4 regions of the Arthrobacter sp. 05N33_2 genome follow, and region 3 is predicted to be linked to each of the others. Evidence: riboswitches for the same ligand, from Rfam matches in the RefSeq annotation. Region 3 holds a riboswitch; each other region holds the start of a gene.
The links. A riboswitch is a leader RNA that binds a small molecule or an ion and turns the genes downstream of it on or off. The one in region 3 is predicted to bind S-adenosylmethionine.
Positions count from the first base shown of each region.

Region 1: it holds a riboswitch for S-adenosylmethionine, as region 3 does, so the genes downstream of both, AC1DHX_RS04935 (DUF1737 domain-containing protein) here and metX (homoserine O-acetyltransferase MetX) in region 3, are expected to answer to the same signal.
Region 2: it holds a riboswitch for S-adenosylmethionine, as region 3 does, so the genes downstream of both, AC1DHX_RS13840 (aminotransferase class V-fold PLP-dependent enzyme) here and metX (homoserine O-acetyltransferase MetX) in region 3, are expected to answer to the same signal.
Region 4: it holds a riboswitch for S-adenosylmethionine, as region 3 does, so the genes downstream of both, AC1DHX_RS03100 (methionine ABC transporter ATP-binding protein) here and metX (homoserine O-acetyltransferase MetX) in region 3, are expected to answer to the same signal.

Region 1 is NZ_JBFTNJ010000004.1:118,746-123,122, reverse strand. It holds gene AC1DHX_RS04945 (O-succinylhomoserine sulfhydrylase) at 1-723, opposite strand, end outside; gene AC1DHX_RS04940 (rhodanese-like domain-containing protein) at 724-1,143, opposite strand; gene AC1DHX_RS04935 (DUF1737 domain-containing protein) at 1,140-1,448, opposite strand; SAM riboswitch class IV at 1,476-1,589, opposite strand; gene AC1DHX_RS04930 (ATP-grasp domain-containing protein) at 1,908-2,861, shown strand; gene AC1DHX_RS04925 (aminodeoxychorismate lyase) at 2,934-3,902, opposite strand; gene cls (cardiolipin synthase) at 3,996-4,377, shown strand, end outside.
Region 2 is NZ_JBFTNJ010000035.1:6,194-10,570, reverse strand. It holds gene rsgA (ribosome small subunit-dependent GTPase A) at 1-97, shown strand, start outside; gene hisN (histidinol-phosphatase) at 174-1,004, shown strand; SAM riboswitch class IV at 1,082-1,195, shown strand; gene AC1DHX_RS13840 (aminotransferase class V-fold PLP-dependent enzyme) at 1,230-2,669, shown strand; gene AC1DHX_RS13835 (class I SAM-dependent methyltransferase) at 2,807-3,562, shown strand; gene AC1DHX_RS13830 (Nramp family divalent metal transporter) at 3,730-4,377, shown strand, end outside.
Region 3 is NZ_JBFTNJ010000024.1:1,826-6,202, reverse strand. It holds gene AC1DHX_RS11785 (MFS transporter) at 76-1,458, opposite strand; gene metX (homoserine O-acetyltransferase MetX) at 1,625-2,764, opposite strand; SAM riboswitch class IV at 2,776-2,891, opposite strand; gene AC1DHX_RS11775 (bifunctional o-acetylhomoserine/o-acetylserine sulfhydrylase) at 3,075-4,377, opposite strand, start outside.
Region 4 is NZ_JBFTNJ010000002.1:45,250-49,626, reverse strand. It holds gene AC1DHX_RS03110 (LLM class flavin-dependent oxidoreductase) at 1-930, opposite strand, end outside; gene AC1DHX_RS03105 (methionine ABC transporter permease) at 977-1,642, opposite strand; gene AC1DHX_RS03100 (methionine ABC transporter ATP-binding protein) at 1,635-2,444, opposite strand; SAM riboswitch class I at 2,584-2,674, opposite strand; gene AC1DHX_RS03095 (CoA-binding protein) at 2,772-3,197, opposite strand; gene acs (acetate--CoA ligase) at 3,505-4,377, shown strand, end outside.

The DNA.
Region 1 (4,377 bases), on a different contig from region 3:
CCGCATGAGCTGCTTGACGGGCCCGTCGATGAATTCCTTGGTGCCCAGGATGGCCCCGCCCAGGACGCGGCCCTGGCCGTCGATGTGCTTGGTGCCGGAGTAGACCACCACGTCCGCGCCGAGGTCGCCGCAGCGCTGGAGCAGCGGGGTGGCGAAGACGTTGTCAACCACCACCGTGGCGCCGGCCGCGTGCGCCAGTTTGCTCACGGCGGCGATGTCCACGATTTCCTGCATCGGGTTCGACGGCGACTCGAAGAACACCGCCGTGGTCGGCTCGGACAGCGCGGATTTCCACTGCTCCAGGTCCGGGCCGTCCACGAAGACCGTCTCGACACCCCAGCGCGGCAGGATTTCGTTGAGGATCACGAAGCACGAGCCGAACAGCGAGCGGGCCGCGACCACCCGGTCGCCGGCCGCCAACAGCGCGCCCAGGGCGGTGAAGACGGCGGACATGCCGGACGCCGTCGCGAAACACGCCTCCGTTCCCTCGAGCAGCCGGAGCCGCTCCTGGAAGGTGGCGACGGAGGGGTTGCCGTAGCGGGAGTAGACGAAGCGCTCGTCCTCACCGGTGAAGGCGCGCTCGGCGGCAGCCGCGGACTCGTAGACGAATCCTGAGTTGAGGAAGATCGGCTCGGTGGTTTCCTGGAAGCCGGTGCGGTCAAGGCCGCCACGGACGGCCTGGGTGTCGGCCGCCCAGCCGGCGGCGTCGGGATTGAAAGTCACTTAGATCTTTCCGAGGTTGGTGGGCAGGCCGCGGTTCTTCCAGCCATTGACGGTGCGTTCGCCAAAGCGGTCGGTCTCGCCTTCGAAGCCCTCAAGGACGTTGTACGAGGTGTAGCCGGCGGCCGTCGCGGCCGTCGCGGCCGCGATCGACCGGGCCCCGGAACGGCAAAGGAACACCAGTTCGACGGCGGTGTCCTCCGGCGCCTGCTGCCTTAGCTGTTCCACGAAGTGCGGGTTCGGCGTGCCGCCGGCGAGGTTCCACTGGATGAAGAGCGGATCGTTGCGGCTCTCGCCCGCGGCCGCGGTGTCCGGGATGCCGATGTGGGCCCATTCGCCCTCGGTCCGGACATCCACCAGGATGGCTCCGGCCTCCAGCTTGGCCCACGCCTCCTGCGGGCTGAGGTCTCCGGCGTAGCTCATGCGTGGCCCGCGAAGGCCCCGTCGGCGCCAAATTCGTCGGCGTCGAGCTCATCAACCGCATTGGCCACGGCGGCGTCCGCACTGGCAATCGCGGCCGGCAGGACCAGCGCCTGCGCCACGATCACGGTGCTTCCGTTGAAGCTGGCGGCGGGGCTTCCATGCAGCACGTAGCCCTCGGCCAGGGCGGCTGACACCCGCTCGCAAAAGGCGCGGTCATCCGCCCCGGTGAACAGGCGGTAGGCCAGCCTCTCCTCGCCCCCGGGTGCGGTACCGGGTGCTGTGCCGGGTGCGGCTGTTGTGGGTATTGACGTGTCGGTCACGACGGATCTCCTCTTTCACGCTTGCAGCTCGAATTCTCGATTGCCGAGTATTCACCTGAGGCACCCCGCCGCGAAAGGGAGGGTTGCCGACCGGCCAGTCAGGGCTTGGCACCGGTTCTCATTACTCCCCAAAAACGTAACACCTGCGACGCCGGCCCGCACCGCCGCCGTCGTCATGTTCCGTAACCGGACCGCGGCCCGGGCGAGTAGTGGCGGGCTCCAGTTTCGGGTACAGCCCACTCGTGTCTGCCGGGACGTTTCGCCGTTTACTGGGGGGATTAGGTCCGACGAGTCGGCCGGAGCTGCAGGTGATTCGAGCAATGTGTGAATCAAGCAGTCCCGGAATCGACCCGTCTGTCCATCAACAAGCTGTCTGGGAATCGGTGGCTGGAACGGTCGGAGCCGCAGCCGCGGTCCGGCCGGTGACGGCGGAATGGAGCAATCGTGGGCCCGCGCATACTCGTTACCGGGATTACAAGCGCCGCCGGACGGGCCGTCGCGGCCCAGCTCGAAGCCCGGGGCCTCCCGTACCTCGGCTCCGACGCCCGTGCCGACACCCGCCAGGCCGGGGAGGCTCCCGCCGCCGCGGTCAGGCTCCTGCCGGCGACGAACCCGGACATGGTCCTGGACCTGCGCCGGGTGGTGGACCGCGAAGCCATCAACGTCATCATTCCGACCCTCACCGTGGAACTCCCGGTCCTGGCCGCGGCCCGCGCCGGATTCGCCCAGGACGTGCGGATCATCGTGGCCGACCCCGCCGCGGTGGCCCTCGCCAACGACCACCTGTTCACCACCTGGGCGCTGCAAGCCGCCGGCATCCCGGTGCCCCGGTTCGCGGTTCCGGGCGACCTCGCCGCCGCGCCGGCTTCCCTCGCCGGCCTCAGCGGCCCCGTGGTGGTCAAGCCGCGGGTCTTCAAAGGCTCCCATGGTATCCACCTGCTGGCCGGAACCGACTCCGTTAGCTGGAAGAACATGCCGGCGGGGCAACTGGTCCAGGAATTTATCCCGGGCGCCGACTATGTGTGCCTGGTGTTCGGCACCCCGGCACGCAACGCGATGGCGCCGGTGGCGGTGGTCCTCGAGAAGACCAGGACTCCGTATGGACGCGCCGGCAGCGACGAGGTCAGCCGCAGGGTGCCGGCGAACCAGGCCGGGGATGTGCGCAAGCTGGGCCTGGCCGCCGTCCGCACGCTCGGGCTGACCGGGCCGGTCCAGGTCCAGATCCGCCGCCGCACCGACGGAACGCCCGTGGTGCTGGGTGTCTGCGCGACCCTGGGGGAGAACAGCACCTGGGCCCCGGAAATGCTCGACGCCGTGCTCGCAACGTTCATGCTCCCGGCGTTCAACCCGGCCTCGTTCCGCCTGTGCCCGGCAGTGCCCGCGGACGCCCTGGGGTGAGCGCAACACCAACGCGGGGTCACTTACGGCCCATCCGGGGACATGGGATGGGCCGTAACTGACCCCGCGTTGCTATTCGATGGTCGCGAAGAGGGCGTTGAGTTCGGCCGTGAGCTGGCGCCGCAGTTCCGGGGTGCCGATTTCCTGCCCGTCGATGTGGTTCACCGGGGCCAGGAGCCGGATGCTGGAGATCAGCCAGACCGCGTCGGCGTCCAGCAGGTCCTTCGGCTCCAGCGGGCCGTAACCCAGCTCCCAGCCGGCGGCCTTGGCGGCGGTGAACAGGGCGCCCTGTGACGTGCCGGGCAGGATGCCGCTGTCCAGCTGGGGCGTGATGAGCCGCCGGATGGTGCGGACGCCGCCGGCGCCGTCGTCCGAGGTTTCCAGGTGGGCCAGCAGAACGGTCGACGTCGGACCTTCCAGCACCCGGCCGTCCGCGGACGTGAAGATGACGTCGTCGGCGCCCTGCCGGTGGGCGTAGCGCAGCGCCGCCATGTTCACGGCGTAGGAAAGGGTCTTGGCGCCGAGCAGGAGCCACGGGGCGCGCTCGCCGACTTCACTGTCGTAGCCGCGGTCGAGCAGGATGACGTCGATCCCGGTCTCGCGCTGCCGCCGTCCCGCGGCCGCCGGGGCGGAGGCCTGGACCCAGCATGTGGGGGCAGCCGCGCCCTCCGGCCCGCGGGTGACAATCAGCTTCACCACCACCTCGTCCTGCTCCGCGCCGCCCGTTGCAGCCGCGGCGGGTTCCTGCCCCCGGAACTCGCGGATGGCGGTTTCCACCGCCCGCCGCCATGCGTCCTCGGCGGGGATGTCCAGCTCCAGAAGCCGGGCAGAGCCGGCCAGCCGGGTCAGGTGTGCCTGGATCTTGCGGGGCCGGCCGCCGACGGCCAGGAGGGATTCGAAAACACCGTCGCCGCGGGTGGCGCCCAGGTCCGTGGCCATCAGCTGCGGCTGCGACGCGTCGGCAACGCGGCCGCCGTCGAACGCCGGGTCGAGGAAGACCAGAACGGTCGCGGGCGCGGGAACAGGGGCAGGAGTGGTCATGGCTAAAGCTTAGTCTCGGTGGTCCCGGGATAGGATTTGGTCACTGCCCGTTCGGAACTGTTCCGCGTGGCTTGTACGTTGAGGGGTTCGCCTGTGTTTTGGCCATTTCCGCTGGCGGAGACTTTACCGTCCTGGGCGATTCTGATTTTGACCGTGATCGACTTCGCCATCCGAGTGCTGGCACTGGGCATCATCCCCGGAAACCGGCGGCCCACCACCGCGATGGCCTGGCTGCTGGGCATCTTCATCGTGCCGACCATCGGCCTGCTCCTGTTCCTGCTGTTCGGCAACTTCCGGCTCTCCCGCAAGCGCCGCGCGCAGCAGGACGCGGTCAATACCCGAGTGCGCGCCGGGACCTCAGAACTGGCGATGCTGGAAAGCCGCTACGCCGGACCCGAATGGGTGGCTTCCGCCGCGGAACTGAACAAGACGCTGGGCTCGCTGCCGATGGTGGACGGTAACCAAGTGGAGCTGC
Region 2 (4,377 bases), on a different contig from region 3:
CTCGGGACCGGCCAGGCTCGCGTCCCTGCGCCGGCTGCTGGGCACGGACCCGCGGATGGAAGCGCAGGAAACCAAGGAACTGGGCACCGTCTCCTAGCCGGACCGGCAACGGGGCGGCGGCGCCGTGCCGCGGCCTCCCGCCCGGCGGCCCGGTTTGACGGTAGTTTGGAACCATGAGTCAACCCGCTTCGAGCTACAACGATGACCTGCGCCTTGCCCATGTACTGGCAGATTCGGTCGATTCCCAGACCATGAGCCGCTTCAAGGCGCTCGACCTTCGGATCGAGACGAAGCCCGACCTCACACCCGTCACCGATGCCGACAAGTCCGCGGAAGAGGCCATCCGCGGCCAGCTCTCCCGGTCACGTCCGCGTGACGCGGTCCTGGGCGAAGAGTTCGGCAGCTCGGGCCACGGTTCCCGCCGGTGGATTATCGACCCGATCGACGGCACGAAGAACTTTGTCCGTGGCGTCCCGGTCTGGGCCACGCTGATCGCCCTCGTCGARGAYGGCGAGCCGGTGGTCGGCGTCGTCAGCGCGCCGGCACTGGGCAAGCGCTGGTGGGCCGCCAAGGGTGCGGGCGCCTACACGGGCCGCTCGCTCGCCGCCGCCACACGGTTGAAGGTATCCAACGTCTCCAATCTAGAGGACGCCTCGCTGTCCTACTCCAGCCTTGGCGGCTGGAAGGAACGCGGGAACCTGGACGAGTTCCTGGGCCTGACCGAGGAAGTGTGGCGGACCCGCGCCTACGGTGACTTCTGGTCGTACTGCCTCGTGGCCGAGGGCGCCGTGGACATCGCCTGCGAACCCGAGCTGAACCTCTATGACATGGCCGCCCTGGTGCCCATCGTGACCGAGGCCYGCGGCCGCTTCACCTCGCTCGAAGGCGAGGACGGCCCCTTCGGCGGCAACGCCCTGGCCACCAATTCGATCCTGCACTCGGAAGTGCTCAAGCGGCTCAACCCCGGACTCGACGACCTCTTTCAGGCCCACCCGAACAACTGATCCGCGCCCGTAATAATCCGCTTCACAATCGGCGGCCGCCTTTTCCCCGGCTGCGCCGATGTCCTACGCTCGATGCAGGTCACGAGTGCCAGCGCTAAACCCCGGTTTGCTGGCCGGCAACCCTCCAGTCGCGGTGGGGTGCCCCGGGTGACGACCTGGCCGGTCCGGAACGGACCCGGCAAGCGCGGATTCCCACGGTGTGGGGTCCTGTTCGAGTGAGGTCCCATGACAACTGCCATTTTCCCCGTTGCCCCTGAATTCCATGCACGGCTTGCCCTCGCGGCCCGCCCGCTGGCAGCCGTCACCGGGGCCGAAATCCAGGCCCCGCTGATCACCGGCGGCCACGCGCGCTACGCCAACCTCGACTACGGCGCCTCCGCCCCGGCCCTGTCCGTGGTCTCGGCCTACCTGAACGAAATCCTGCCGTACTACGCAAGCGTGCACCGCGGGGCCGGCTACGCATCGCAGATCAGCACCTCCGTCTACGAGAACGCCCGGGACATCGTGCGGGACTTCGTGGGCGGCCGGCCCGGCGATTCCGTGATCTTCACGCGCAACACCACCGATTCCCTGAACCTGCTGGCCGGCTGCCTGCCGCTGCGCGACGGGCGGCCCGCGGGCGAGGTCCTCTACCTCGACATCGAACACCACGCCAACCTCCTGCCCTGGCAGAATGTCCCGCACCGCAGCGTCGTGGCCGCCGCCACCCTCGCGGCCACCGTGGACCGCCTGCGCGACGAACTCGCCCGCGGCGGCGTCAGCCTGTTGGCCGTCACCGGCGCCTCCAACGTCACCGGAGAGATCCTCCCGATCCGGACCCTGGCCGCACTGGCGCACGAATACGGCGCCAGGATCGTTGTCGACGCCGCGCAGCTCGCCCCGCACCGGCGGATCAATATCGCCGCGGACGACGTCGATTACCTCGCCTTCTCGGGGCACAAGCTGTACGCCCCGTTCGGCGCCGGCGTGCTGGTGGGGCGGACGGACTGGCTCGACGCCGGCACCCCGCACCTGGCCGGCGGCGGCGCGGTCCGCGATGCCCGGCTCGACTCCGTCAGCTGGACCACGGGACCTGCCCGGCACGAGGGCGGCTCGCCGAACGTCCTCGGTGCGGCGGCCCTCGCCCGCGCCACCCAGGTCATTGCGGCCCTGGACCCGGAGCAGTGGCAGGCCCACGAGGACGCCATCCGGTCCTTCCTCGTCGAGGGCCTCCAGGGCATCGAGGGAGTAACCGTGCACCGGATCTTTGCCGATTCGGCTTCCGATTCTTCCTCCGCTTCTTCCACTGGAGGCGATCAGCCGGACACCGGCACGATCGGCGTCGTGAACTTTTCCGTGGAAGGCTACGACGCCGGACTGGTGGCCGCCTACCTGTCAGCCGAACACGGCATTGGCCTGCGCGACGGCCGCTTCTGTGCCCACCCGCTGCTCAAGCGGCTCGGCCTGCCCGCCGGCTCCCTGCGGGCCAGCTTCGGCCTCGGCTCACGGCTTGAGGACGCCGAACGCCTGCTGGCCGGCCTGCAGCAGCTGCGGCAGAACGGACTCGGCTGGGATTACGTGGTGGACGCCGGCCGCTGGGTGCCGGCCAACGATACCCGCAGCTATCCCCACTGGGCGCCGAACACCCCGGGCACCGCCGGCGCTGCGCCCTGCACCCTCGACTAGGCAGGATCAGGGCCCGGCGCGGGTGCGGTAAATTCGAAAGGTATCTGAAACCAGCAGGACCTTCCCGAAGGAGATCGCACGTGGCAAGCGCCGGCCCCAGGCTCCACAGCGGAGTCAAGCCGCACAGCGGACCGAAACTGCACAGCGGACCGAAGCTGCACAGCGTGCGGCGCCAGGAACTTGGACAAAGCTTCCAGGACGGCGGGGAGCACTACGAGCGCGTCCGCCCCGGCTATCCGCAGGAGTCAGCCGACTGGCTGGTCCCGTCGGGAGCCAGGGACGCCGCGGACATTGGCGCGGGCACCGGGAAATTCACCTCCCTTTTGGCAGAACGCGGACTGGGCACGGTGGCCGTGGACCCCTCTGCCGACATGCTCGGGCAGTTGCGCCGGACCCTGCCGGTCGTTACCGCCATCGAGGGCAGCGCCGAGGACACCGGTCTCGAGCCGGAGTCCTTTGACCTGGTCACGGTCGCCCAGGCGTGGCACTGGTGCGACCCCGGCCTGGCAAGCACCGAGATTGCCCGGATCCTGCGGCCGCACGGCGTGCTGGGCCTGATCTGGAACCAGCTGGACACCAGCGTGCCCTGGGTGCACCGGCTCTCCCGGATCATGCACGCCGGGGACGTCCACAAACCACACTTCCGTCCGGCCGTGGGCCCCGAGTTCACCGGGCTGGAGAGCCACCTGACGCGCTGGGAGGATTCCGTCACGACGGAGGACATCCAGGAGCTGGCCAAGTCCCGCAGCTACTATCTCGCGGCATCGGACTCCACCCGGGCCAAGGTCACCGCCAACCTCGCCTGGTACCTGCACGAGCACCTGGGACACATGCCGGGCGAGGTGCTCCGGCTGCCCTACCTGACCCAGACGTGGCGGGCCTTCCGGGCCTGATGCACGCTCACCCCGGATTCCCCCGGATTGCACGCAGCGCCCGCCGGGCTTATTGTTTCGGTATGCCTAATAAATTCTTATAGGCACACGAAACTTTGACACCGGCTGTTTTCCGGCCGGCGCCGATCATCGCGTCAACGCCGACGCGCCAATCACAGGAGCTGGCAGTGCTGGAGCTAACGGGACACGGGCAACCGGCGCAGGACGCCCCCACTTACAAACACCCGGGGGCCCGGAGGGCGCTGATCGGCCTGTTGGGACCGGCCTTCGTGGCGTCGATCGCCTACGTGGACCCCGGAAACGTGGCCGCCAACCTGACCGCCGGAGCGCAGTACGGCTATCTGCTGGTGTGGGTCCTCGTGGCCGCCAACGTCATGGCCGTCCTCGTCCAGTACCAGTCCGCCAAGCTCGGGATCGTCACGGGCAAGAGCCTTCCCGAAATCCTTGGTGAACGGCTCACGCCGTTCTGGCGCCGCGCCTTCTGGGTGCAGGCCGAAGTTGTCGCCGCCGCCACCGATCTCGCGGAGGTGGTGGGCGGCGCAATCGCCCTGTACCTGCTTTTCGGCCTGCCCCTCCCCCTTGGCGCCGTGATTGTCGGCGCCGTGTCAATGCTCCTGCTCGCGGTCCAGGCCCGGCAGAAACAGCGGCCGTTCGAATTCATCATCATGTTCCTGCTCGGCATCATCACAGTCGGCTTCCTGGCCGGGCTGTTCATCAGCCCGCCCGATCCGGGGGCCGCCCTGGCCGGGCTCATGCCCGGTTTCCAGGGCCCGGACACCGTCCTGTTGGCCGCCAGCATGCTCGGGGCCACCGTC
Region 3 (4,377 bases):
GCAGACTGCCCGGGTCCGCGCGGTGCGCGGATCCGGGCAGTCTGCCCCCACCGGGTCTGGTGAGGCCGGTGAGGATTACCGCTTGCTGGCGGCGAGGAGGTCGGCGGTGCCACGGGCGTCGGCGGCGTCGACGTCGCGGAGCGAAATGCCGCGGGTTTCCTTCAGGAAGAACACCGCAACCAAAGTGACCACACAGGCGCCGAGGAGGTAGATGGCGACCGGGACCGAGGACTTGTACTGGCTCAGGAGCGCGACGGCGATGATCGGAGCCAGCGAACCGGCCACAATCGAGGTGACCTGGTAGCCCAGCGAGACACCGGAGTAGCGCATCCGGGTCGGGAACATTTCAGCCATGAGCGCCGGCTGGCCGGCGTACATCAGGGAGTGGAACAGCAGGCCGATGGTGATCGCGGCGAGGATGATGAAGTCGTTCTTGGTATCCATCATCGGGAAGGCGAAGAAGCCCCACGTGCCGCCGAGGATGGCGCCGGCCATGTAGACGGGCTTGCGGCCGACGTTGTCCGAGAGCCTGCCGACCATCGGAATCACGGCGAAGTGGACGAAGTGCGCCACGAGCAGCAGCAGCAGGATCCGCGAGGTGTCCGTCTGGACGACGACCTTCAGGTACGTGATCGAGAACGTGACCACGAGGTAGTAGAGGATGTTCTCGGCGAAGCGCAGGCCCATCGCGGTGAAGACGCCGCGCGGGTAGCGGCGGAAGACTTCGGCCACGCCGTAGCCCTTGTTCTCAACCTCGACTTCCTTTTGGGCCTCCAGGAAGATGGGGGCGTCCTGGACCTTGGTGCGGATGTAGTAGCCGACCAGCACGATCACGGCGGAGAGCCAGAAGGCGACGCGCCAGCCCCAGCTGAGGAAGTCGGCGGAGGACAGCACGGAGGACAGCGTGAACAGCACGGCGGTGGCGAGCAGGTTGCCGAGCGGAACGGCGGACTGGGGCCAGCTGGCCCAGAACCCGCGGGACTTGCTGGGGCTGTGCTCGGCGACGAGGAGGACGGCGCCGCCCCATTCGCCGCCGACGGCGAAGCCCTGGGCGAAGCGCAGGAAGACCAGCAGTGCCGGGGCCCAGTAGCCGATCTGCGCGAAGGTGGGCAGGCAGCCCATCAGGAAGGTGGAAACGCCCACCAGGAGGATGCTGACCTGGAGCAGCTGCTTGCGGCCGAACTTGTCGCCGAAGTGGCCAAAGACGATGCCGCCGATCGGGCGGGCGACGAATCCGACGGCGTAGGTCAGGAACGCGGCGATAATGCCGTCGAGTTCGGTGCCCGAATTGGGGAAGAACGTCTTGCCGAAGACCAGCGTGGCGGCGGAGGCGTAGAGGAAGAATTCATACCACTCCACCACCGTGCCGGCCATGGAGGCCGTTACTACCTTCTTCAGTCCGGACGTTTTGACGTCCGGCTCGTCTGCGCGCGTTGTCGCGGCGTTTTCCGTGCTCATGTGAACTCCTTCGGTGTCGCCTTCGACACCCTGCGGACCATTGGACTGAGGACGCCCGTGATGTAGGGCACATGGCGTCATTCCCCATGAGTATGGACGCTCCCGCCCTGAGCCTCAACGGCCATTAGTGCAGAGCGCATCTGCAAAAATGCACAAGCGGGCCGGCCTAGTGGCCGAAGAAGGTCTCCCGGAGCTGCCCGCTGAGCTGGCCGATTTCGGTCAGGAAGCCGTCGTGGCCGATCGGCGCTTCAATGATGTGCAGTTCCGGGCGGCCCGGCAGGGCCTCTGCCAGTTGACGGGACTGGGCCGGGAAATACAGGCGGTCCGAGTCCACGGCCGCCACCAGGAATTCGGCGGTGGCCGGGGCCAGTGCCTCCCCGAGGCTTCCGCGCCCCCGGCACACATCGTGGCTCATGAGGGCTTCGGTGATCGCGATGTAGCTATTCGCGTCGAAACGCCGGGCCAGTTTGCTGCCCTGGTGGTCCAGGTAGCTTTCCACCTGGTAGCGCCCGCGTCCGGCCAGCGATCCGGCTTCCAGGGGCGTCTCGGACTCCTGGGCGTTGCGGCCAAACCGGCCGTCCAGTTCGGCCGCTGAGCGGTAGGTGATGTGCGCGATGCGCCGGGCGAGGGCGAGCCCTGCCTCGGGTTCCGGGCCGCCGTAGTAGTCCCCGCCCTTGAAGTGGGGGTCCTGGCGGATGGCCAGCGTCTGGGCCTGCGCGAAGGCAATCTGTTCGGCGGTGCTGCTGGCGCCGACGGAAATCACGGCGCAGCGCCGGACCCGGCCGGGAAACGTGACGGCCCATTCAAGGGCGCGCGCGCCGCCGAGCGAGCCGCCCAGCACCGCATACCAGCTGCCGATGCCCAGGGCATCGGCCAGCCGCGCCTCGGCGGCGGCGGTGTCCCGCAGGGTGACCAGCGGGAACCGCGATCCCCAAGGGCGCCCGTCGGGGGCCGGGGTGGAAGGTCCGGTGGATCCGTAGCAGCCGCCCAGGATGTTGATCGAAACGACGAAATACTTGTCCGTGTCCACGGGAGCCCCGGGTCCGGCGAGCTGTTCCCACCAGCCGGGCTCCCCGCTCTCGCCGCGGGTCACGTGTGTGTCGCCGGTCAGGGCGTGTTCAATGAGCACGGCGTTGGAGGCGTCCGCGTTCAGGGTCCCCCAGGTCTCGTAGGCGAGCACCACATCCGGCAACGGAGTCCCGGATTCGAGCTGCAGATCACCGATCCTGACGAACTGGACGGTCCCGTCAGGGGTCCGGGATGGTTTGGTTTCGGGAACACCCGTGCGGGTGACGGCAATCGTCATGTGAGGACCTATCTTCGCGCTTGCCCGCCGTCAGCTGACCGGCAGGCCAGGTCTTCACCCGGGGCACCCCGCCGCAAAAGGAGGGTTGCCGGCCAGCAAGCCGGGGCTGTCGCTGGCACTCATGACCTGGTACGAGTCTACGAAACGGGGTGCGGAAATGACGAAGATTATGACTTCCATGTGACAGCCGGACCCGTCAGCACCGCAGACTCCCCACCTTTGACAGCCGTGACCGGCGGGTCGCCCGGAAGTGCCGGCGATTCCCGGTGTCATGCCCGCAAAGGTGGGGAAATTCGGCGTGGGCTTCGGCCTAGACGGACTTGGCCGCGCGGAATCCGGCGTCGAGGTCCGCGAGGATGTCGTCYATGTGCTCCAGTCCCACCGAAAGCCGCACCAGCCCGGGGTTCACCCCGGCGATCACCTGCTGTTCGGGCGAGAGCTGGCTGTGGGTGGTCGACGCCGGATGGATCACCAGCGACCGGACATCGCCGATGTTCGCGACGTGCGAGTGCAGTTCGAGGGCATCGACGAACCGCTTGCCAGCCTCTGCTCCCCCGGCAATGTTGAACGCCACGACGGCGCCGGTCCCCTTGGGCCCGTACTTGCGGCCGCGCTCGTACCAGGGGCTGGACGGCAGCCCGGCGTAGGCGACCGATTCGACGTCGTTCCGCCCCTCCAGCCAGTGCGCCACCTTCGTGGCGTTGGCCACGTGGCGCTCGACGCGCAGGCTCAGCGTTTCGATGCCCTGGGCGATGAGGAAGGCGTTGAACGGGGACACCGCGGAGCCGAGGTCGCGCAGGAGCTGGACCCGGGCCTTGAGGATGTAGGAGAGATTCGCGCCCAGCGCGCCGCCCGCTCCGAGGTCGCGGGCGTAGACCAGGCCGTTGTAGTTGGGGTCGGGYGTGTTGAAGRRGGGGAACCGCTCKGGGTCCTTCCCGAAYTCGAAGTTGCCGGAGTCCACGATSACGCCGGCGATSGCYGKMCCGTGCCCGCCYAGGTACTTGGTGGCSGAATGSACCACGATGTCCGCGCCCCACTCGATCGGCCGGATCAGGTAGGGGGTGGAGAGCGTGTTGTCGACAACCAGCGGCACGCCGGCCTCGTGCGCCACCCGGGAGACGCCCTCGATGTCCAGGACGTCCTGGCGGGGGTTGGAGACCACTTCGCCGAAGAACAGCTTGGTGTTGGGCTGGACGGCGTCCCGCCACTGGTCCAGGTTGTCCGGGTCCGCCACGAAGGTCACGGAGATGCCGAACTTCTTCAGCGTGTGCGCGAGCAGGTTGTAGGTTCCGCCATAGAGGCTGGGGCTGGCCACCACATGGTCCCCGGCCTCGGCGATATTGAGGATGGCGAACGTCTCGGCGGCCTGGCCGGAGCTGAGCAGCAGCGCCGCGAGACCGCCTTCCAGGCTGGCGACGCGCTGTTCGACGGCATCCTGGGTCGGGTTGCCGATCCGGGTGTAGATGGGCGCGAGCTCGGCGAGCGCAAAGCGGTTCGCGGCGCTTTCGGCGCTGGGGAACACGAACGACGTCGTCTGGTAGATAGGCAGGGAACGCGCGCCGGTGGCGCTGTCCGGCTCCTGGCCGGCGTGGATCTGGCGGGTTTCAAAGGAC
Region 4 (4,377 bases), on a different contig from region 3:
GAGCTCGTCGGCCTTGCGGTGCGCCTCGGCTTCGGTGCCGCCCACCACGAAGTGCATGCCCTGGAGGAACTTCACGTCATCCGGATGGCGGCCGGCGGCAACGGCCTGTTCCCGGACGGCCGCGGTGTACTTCGCGGCCACCTCGGTGCTCGGCGCGAGGGTGAAGGTGGCCTCGGCGTTGGCGGCGCAGAACTGCTGGCCGCGGCCGGAGCTCCCGGCCTGGAAAAGCACCGGGGTGCGTTGCGGCGAAGGAGCCGCGAGGTGGGGTCCGTCGATCGAGTACCGGGGCCCGCGGTGGTAGATCTTGCTGACTTTCTCCGGGTCCGCGTGGACTCCGGTCGCCTTGTCCCGGAGCAGCGCATCGTCTTCCCAGGACCCTTCCCACAATTTGTAGGCGGCCTCGACGTATTCGTCCGCCCAGTCGTAGCGTTCGTCATGCTTGGTCAGCTCGGTGGCGTTGAAGTTCCGGTGCGCGTTTTCCAGCACACTGGTGACGATGTTCCAGGCCACGCGGCCGCCGCTGATATGGTCCAGGGTGGACATCTGCCGGGCGAACTGGAACGGATGGCTCTGAATCACCGACGACGTCGCGGCCAGCCCGATCTCCCGCGTTCCCGTGGCGAGCGCGGACAGCAGAATGAGGGGGTCGTTGGACGGCACCTGCAGGCCCTTTTTCAGCAGCGATGCCCACCCGCCGTCGTAGTCGCCGTAGAGACCGACGACGTCGGCGAAGAAGATCGCGTCAAACTTGGCGTCTTCGAGCTGGCGGGCCAGGTCGATCCAGAGCTGGAGTTCGTTGAACCGGTGCTGCTGGGCTTCCGGGCGCCGCCACTGGCCGCCCATGATGTGGCTGGACGTGTTCATCACGAAGGCGCTGATCAGCAGGCGCGGACGGGGTCCGTCGAAACGGATACTGGGTGTTGAAGTCATGGGATGCTTTCCGCTGTGGGAGGTGGGACGAGGGTGCTGCCGGCGCTCAGAGGCGCTTGTCCAGGCGCCGGGCAACATAGGATCCGCCCAGCTGAACGATGGTGACCAGCAGGATCATCAGGACAATGGCGGTGATCATGAGCGGCGTTTCGTAGCGGTAATAGCCGTACCGGATGGCGAAGTCGCCGATTCCGCCGCCGCCCACCAGTCCGGCCATCGCCGAGTAGGAGATGAAGCTGACGGTCATGATGGTGATGGAGCTGACGAGTCCGGGCTTCGCCTCCACAATCAGGACGTCCCGGACGATCTGGGACCGGCTGGCGCCCATGGACCGTGCCGCTTCGACCACTCCGCCGCCGAGCTGGCTCAGGTTCTGTTCCACGAAGCGGGCGAAATACGGAATGGCGTTGAGGGTCAGCGGGACAATGACGGCGGCCGTGCCGATGGTCGTGCCGACAATGAACCTGGTCACGGGAATGATCGCGATCAGCAGGATCAGGAACGGGAACGAGCGGAGCAGGTTGACCAGCCCGTCCAGGACCCGGTGCAGCTTTGGCCTGTGCTTGAGCCCGTTGGGACCGATGGTGTAGAGCAGGACACCCAGCGGTGTCCCGAGCAGCACCGCCAGCGGGATGGCCACCAGCAGCATGGTGAGGGTCTGTCCCATGGCGACGCCGATTTCGGGCAGGACTTCCAGGATGCGGTCAAACATTGATCAGGCCCTCCGACGCGGCTGTGGTGTGGGTGCCCCTCCCGGAGCGGTCCAGCTGGATCTCATCGGAGACCAGGTAGCGGCCGATCGACGTCGCCGGGTGGAAACCGGGGCGCTGGAGTTCGGCGAGGTCGAGCTGCTCCACCACCCGGCCTTCTTCCATGACCGCGACGTTGTCCGCGATGGCCTTGATGACATTCATCTCGTGGGTGACCACCACGATTGTGATGCCGAATTCGGCGTTGACGTCGGCCAGGTATTGCAGGACCGATGACGTCGTCCGGGGATCCACGGCCGACGTCGGCTCGTCACAGAGCAGCACTTTGGGCCCGGTGGCAAGGGCGCGGGCGATCGCCACCCGCTGTTTCTGGCCCCCGGAGAGTTTGGCCGGATACGTTCCCGCTTTGTCGGCGAGGTCCACGATTTCCAGGGTTTCGGCGGCCCGCCGCCGGCGTTCCGCCTTCCCGACGCCGGCGAACTTCAGGGACAGCTCCACATTTTCCTGGGCTGTGAGGTTGTTGAGGAGATTGAAGTGCTGGAAAATCATGCCGATGTCATGCCGCTTGGTCCGGAGCTCGGCGTCGGACAGGGTCACCAGGTCGACGCCGTCCACCAGGACGCGGCCCGACGTCGGGCGCTCGAGGAGGTTGATGTTGCGCAGCAGCGTGGATTTGCCGGCGCCGGAGAACCCGATGATGCCCTGGATGGTGCCCCGCCTGATGTGCAGGCTGACGTCATCGACGGCCGTGAAAGGTCCCGCGGCCGAAGCGAATGACGTGCTGACGTTCTGGATCTCGATCACAGGCCCCCACCTGCTCGGGGCCGCGGCGCTGCCGCTGTCTGCGTGTTCATGATTTCCTCCGGGCTCGCCCGAGGAAAGCCCTGGGTCCGGGCTTCCGGGCAGCGCTGAGCGAAGCCGGGGAGCCTCAGAACACAGTGGTTCTCCATCGGTCCTGGCGGTAGCACCGTCCTCAAAGGAGGGGGTTGCTGCGGCGTCACGGAGCCAGATCTCTCAGCCGCTCGGGATGGTTACGAGTCCATCTCACACGGCAGGAGGCCGGATACAGAAAAAGCCGGTCACATTTTGTAACCGACTCTTCCCGATCTGTTGATCGTCATTCCCGGGCCGTTAGATGCCCACGCGCCAGCCTTCGCGGGCGGGGCACGCGTTCACGACGACGTCCAGCCCGGCGGCCTTGGCCCGGTCCGTCGCGGCGTCGTCGAAGACGCCCAGCTGCAGCCAGACGGCCTTGGCGCCTACTGCGATGGCCTCGTCTATGACTGCGCCCACCCTGTGGGAGTTGACGAAGCAGTCCACGACGTCGATCGGGTGCTTCTCCGCCGGGATGTCAGACAGGGAACGGTACCCCTTCTCGCCGTGGACGTCGTCGCCCGGAAGGTTGACCGGAATGATGGTCATGCCCATCCGGTCCCGGACATAGAGGGAGACCTCATACGCCGAGCGCCATTCGTTGGTGGTGAGGCCGACCACCGCCCACGTGCCTTTGGTTCGCATGAGGCGGTCAATGACTGCCGGATCGTTAACATGGGCCATGCATCAACCTTACTCCTGCGACCTTTCCGGGCAATTGCCGAATAAATGAATGATTTGGGCAGGACCCACGCCGGGTGAACGAATATTACGGCGCTCCCGGACGCCGATTTTGCGGAATCGTGCATCTGAAGTTCTAGTAGGTAGTGACCATCCCGAGCGGCCGAGAGACCTGGATCGATGACGCCGCAGCAACCCCCCGGTGACGTGGGACGACCATTCCCACGCCACCGCTCCGCCCTCCTTCGGTGAAATTCGAGGGAGCCGGAGCAACCAAGGGTGCTACTGCCAGGACCGATGGAGTGCAGCAATGACCCCTGAGAATTCTTCCGCCCTGCCCACCTTTGCCCGGACTGCGTCCGAGGCATTCCCCCAAACCACTTCGGACGCGACGGCGAACGAAGCAGGGCTGCGTGACGCGCCCGGCTCCTCTCGCGGCTCTTCGGGATGGTCCCTGAACGAGTCCACGGACGGCGCAGTGCACGGCGTCCCCGCCGATGGGCCGGCGCGTCACCGCAGCAGCACCTTCGGAAACCACCTTCCCCGGCACGGCGGCGCCGCGACCGCGGGAACTGTCCAGGCAGAGACGGTTGCGTTCTGGGAAACCCAGGCTCTCCGCCTCGACTGGGCGGACCTGCCCGGCGGCGCGACGGAGCAAACCAAGCCCTGGCACACCGCGCACCGCCGGGTCCCGGCCGACGTCGAGGCCGGCACCGGACCGCAGATCACCTGGTTCGAAGGGGGCAGGCTCAATGTCGCCTACAACTGCGTCGACCGCCACGTAGCGGCGGGGCGCGGAGACAAGGTGGCCCTGCACTTTGAGGGCGAGCCCGGCGACCGCCGTGCCGTCACCTACGCCGAACTCCAGCGCGAGGTCTCCAAAGCCGCCAATGCCCTCCTGGATCTCGGCATCACCAAGGGCGACCGGGTGGTCATCTACCTCCCCGTCATCCCCGAAACCGTGATCATCACCCTCGCGGTGGCCCGGATCGGTGCCATCCATTCCCTGGTCTTCGGCGGATTCTCCGCCGAGGCCCTGAAGTTCCGGGTGGAGGACACCGGCGCCAAGCTCCTGGTCACCACCGACGGCCAGTTCCGCCGCGGCACCGCCGTGCCGGTCAAGGACAACGCGGACGCCGCCGTCTCCGGCGACAACGCCATCGAACACGTCCTGGTGGTCAAC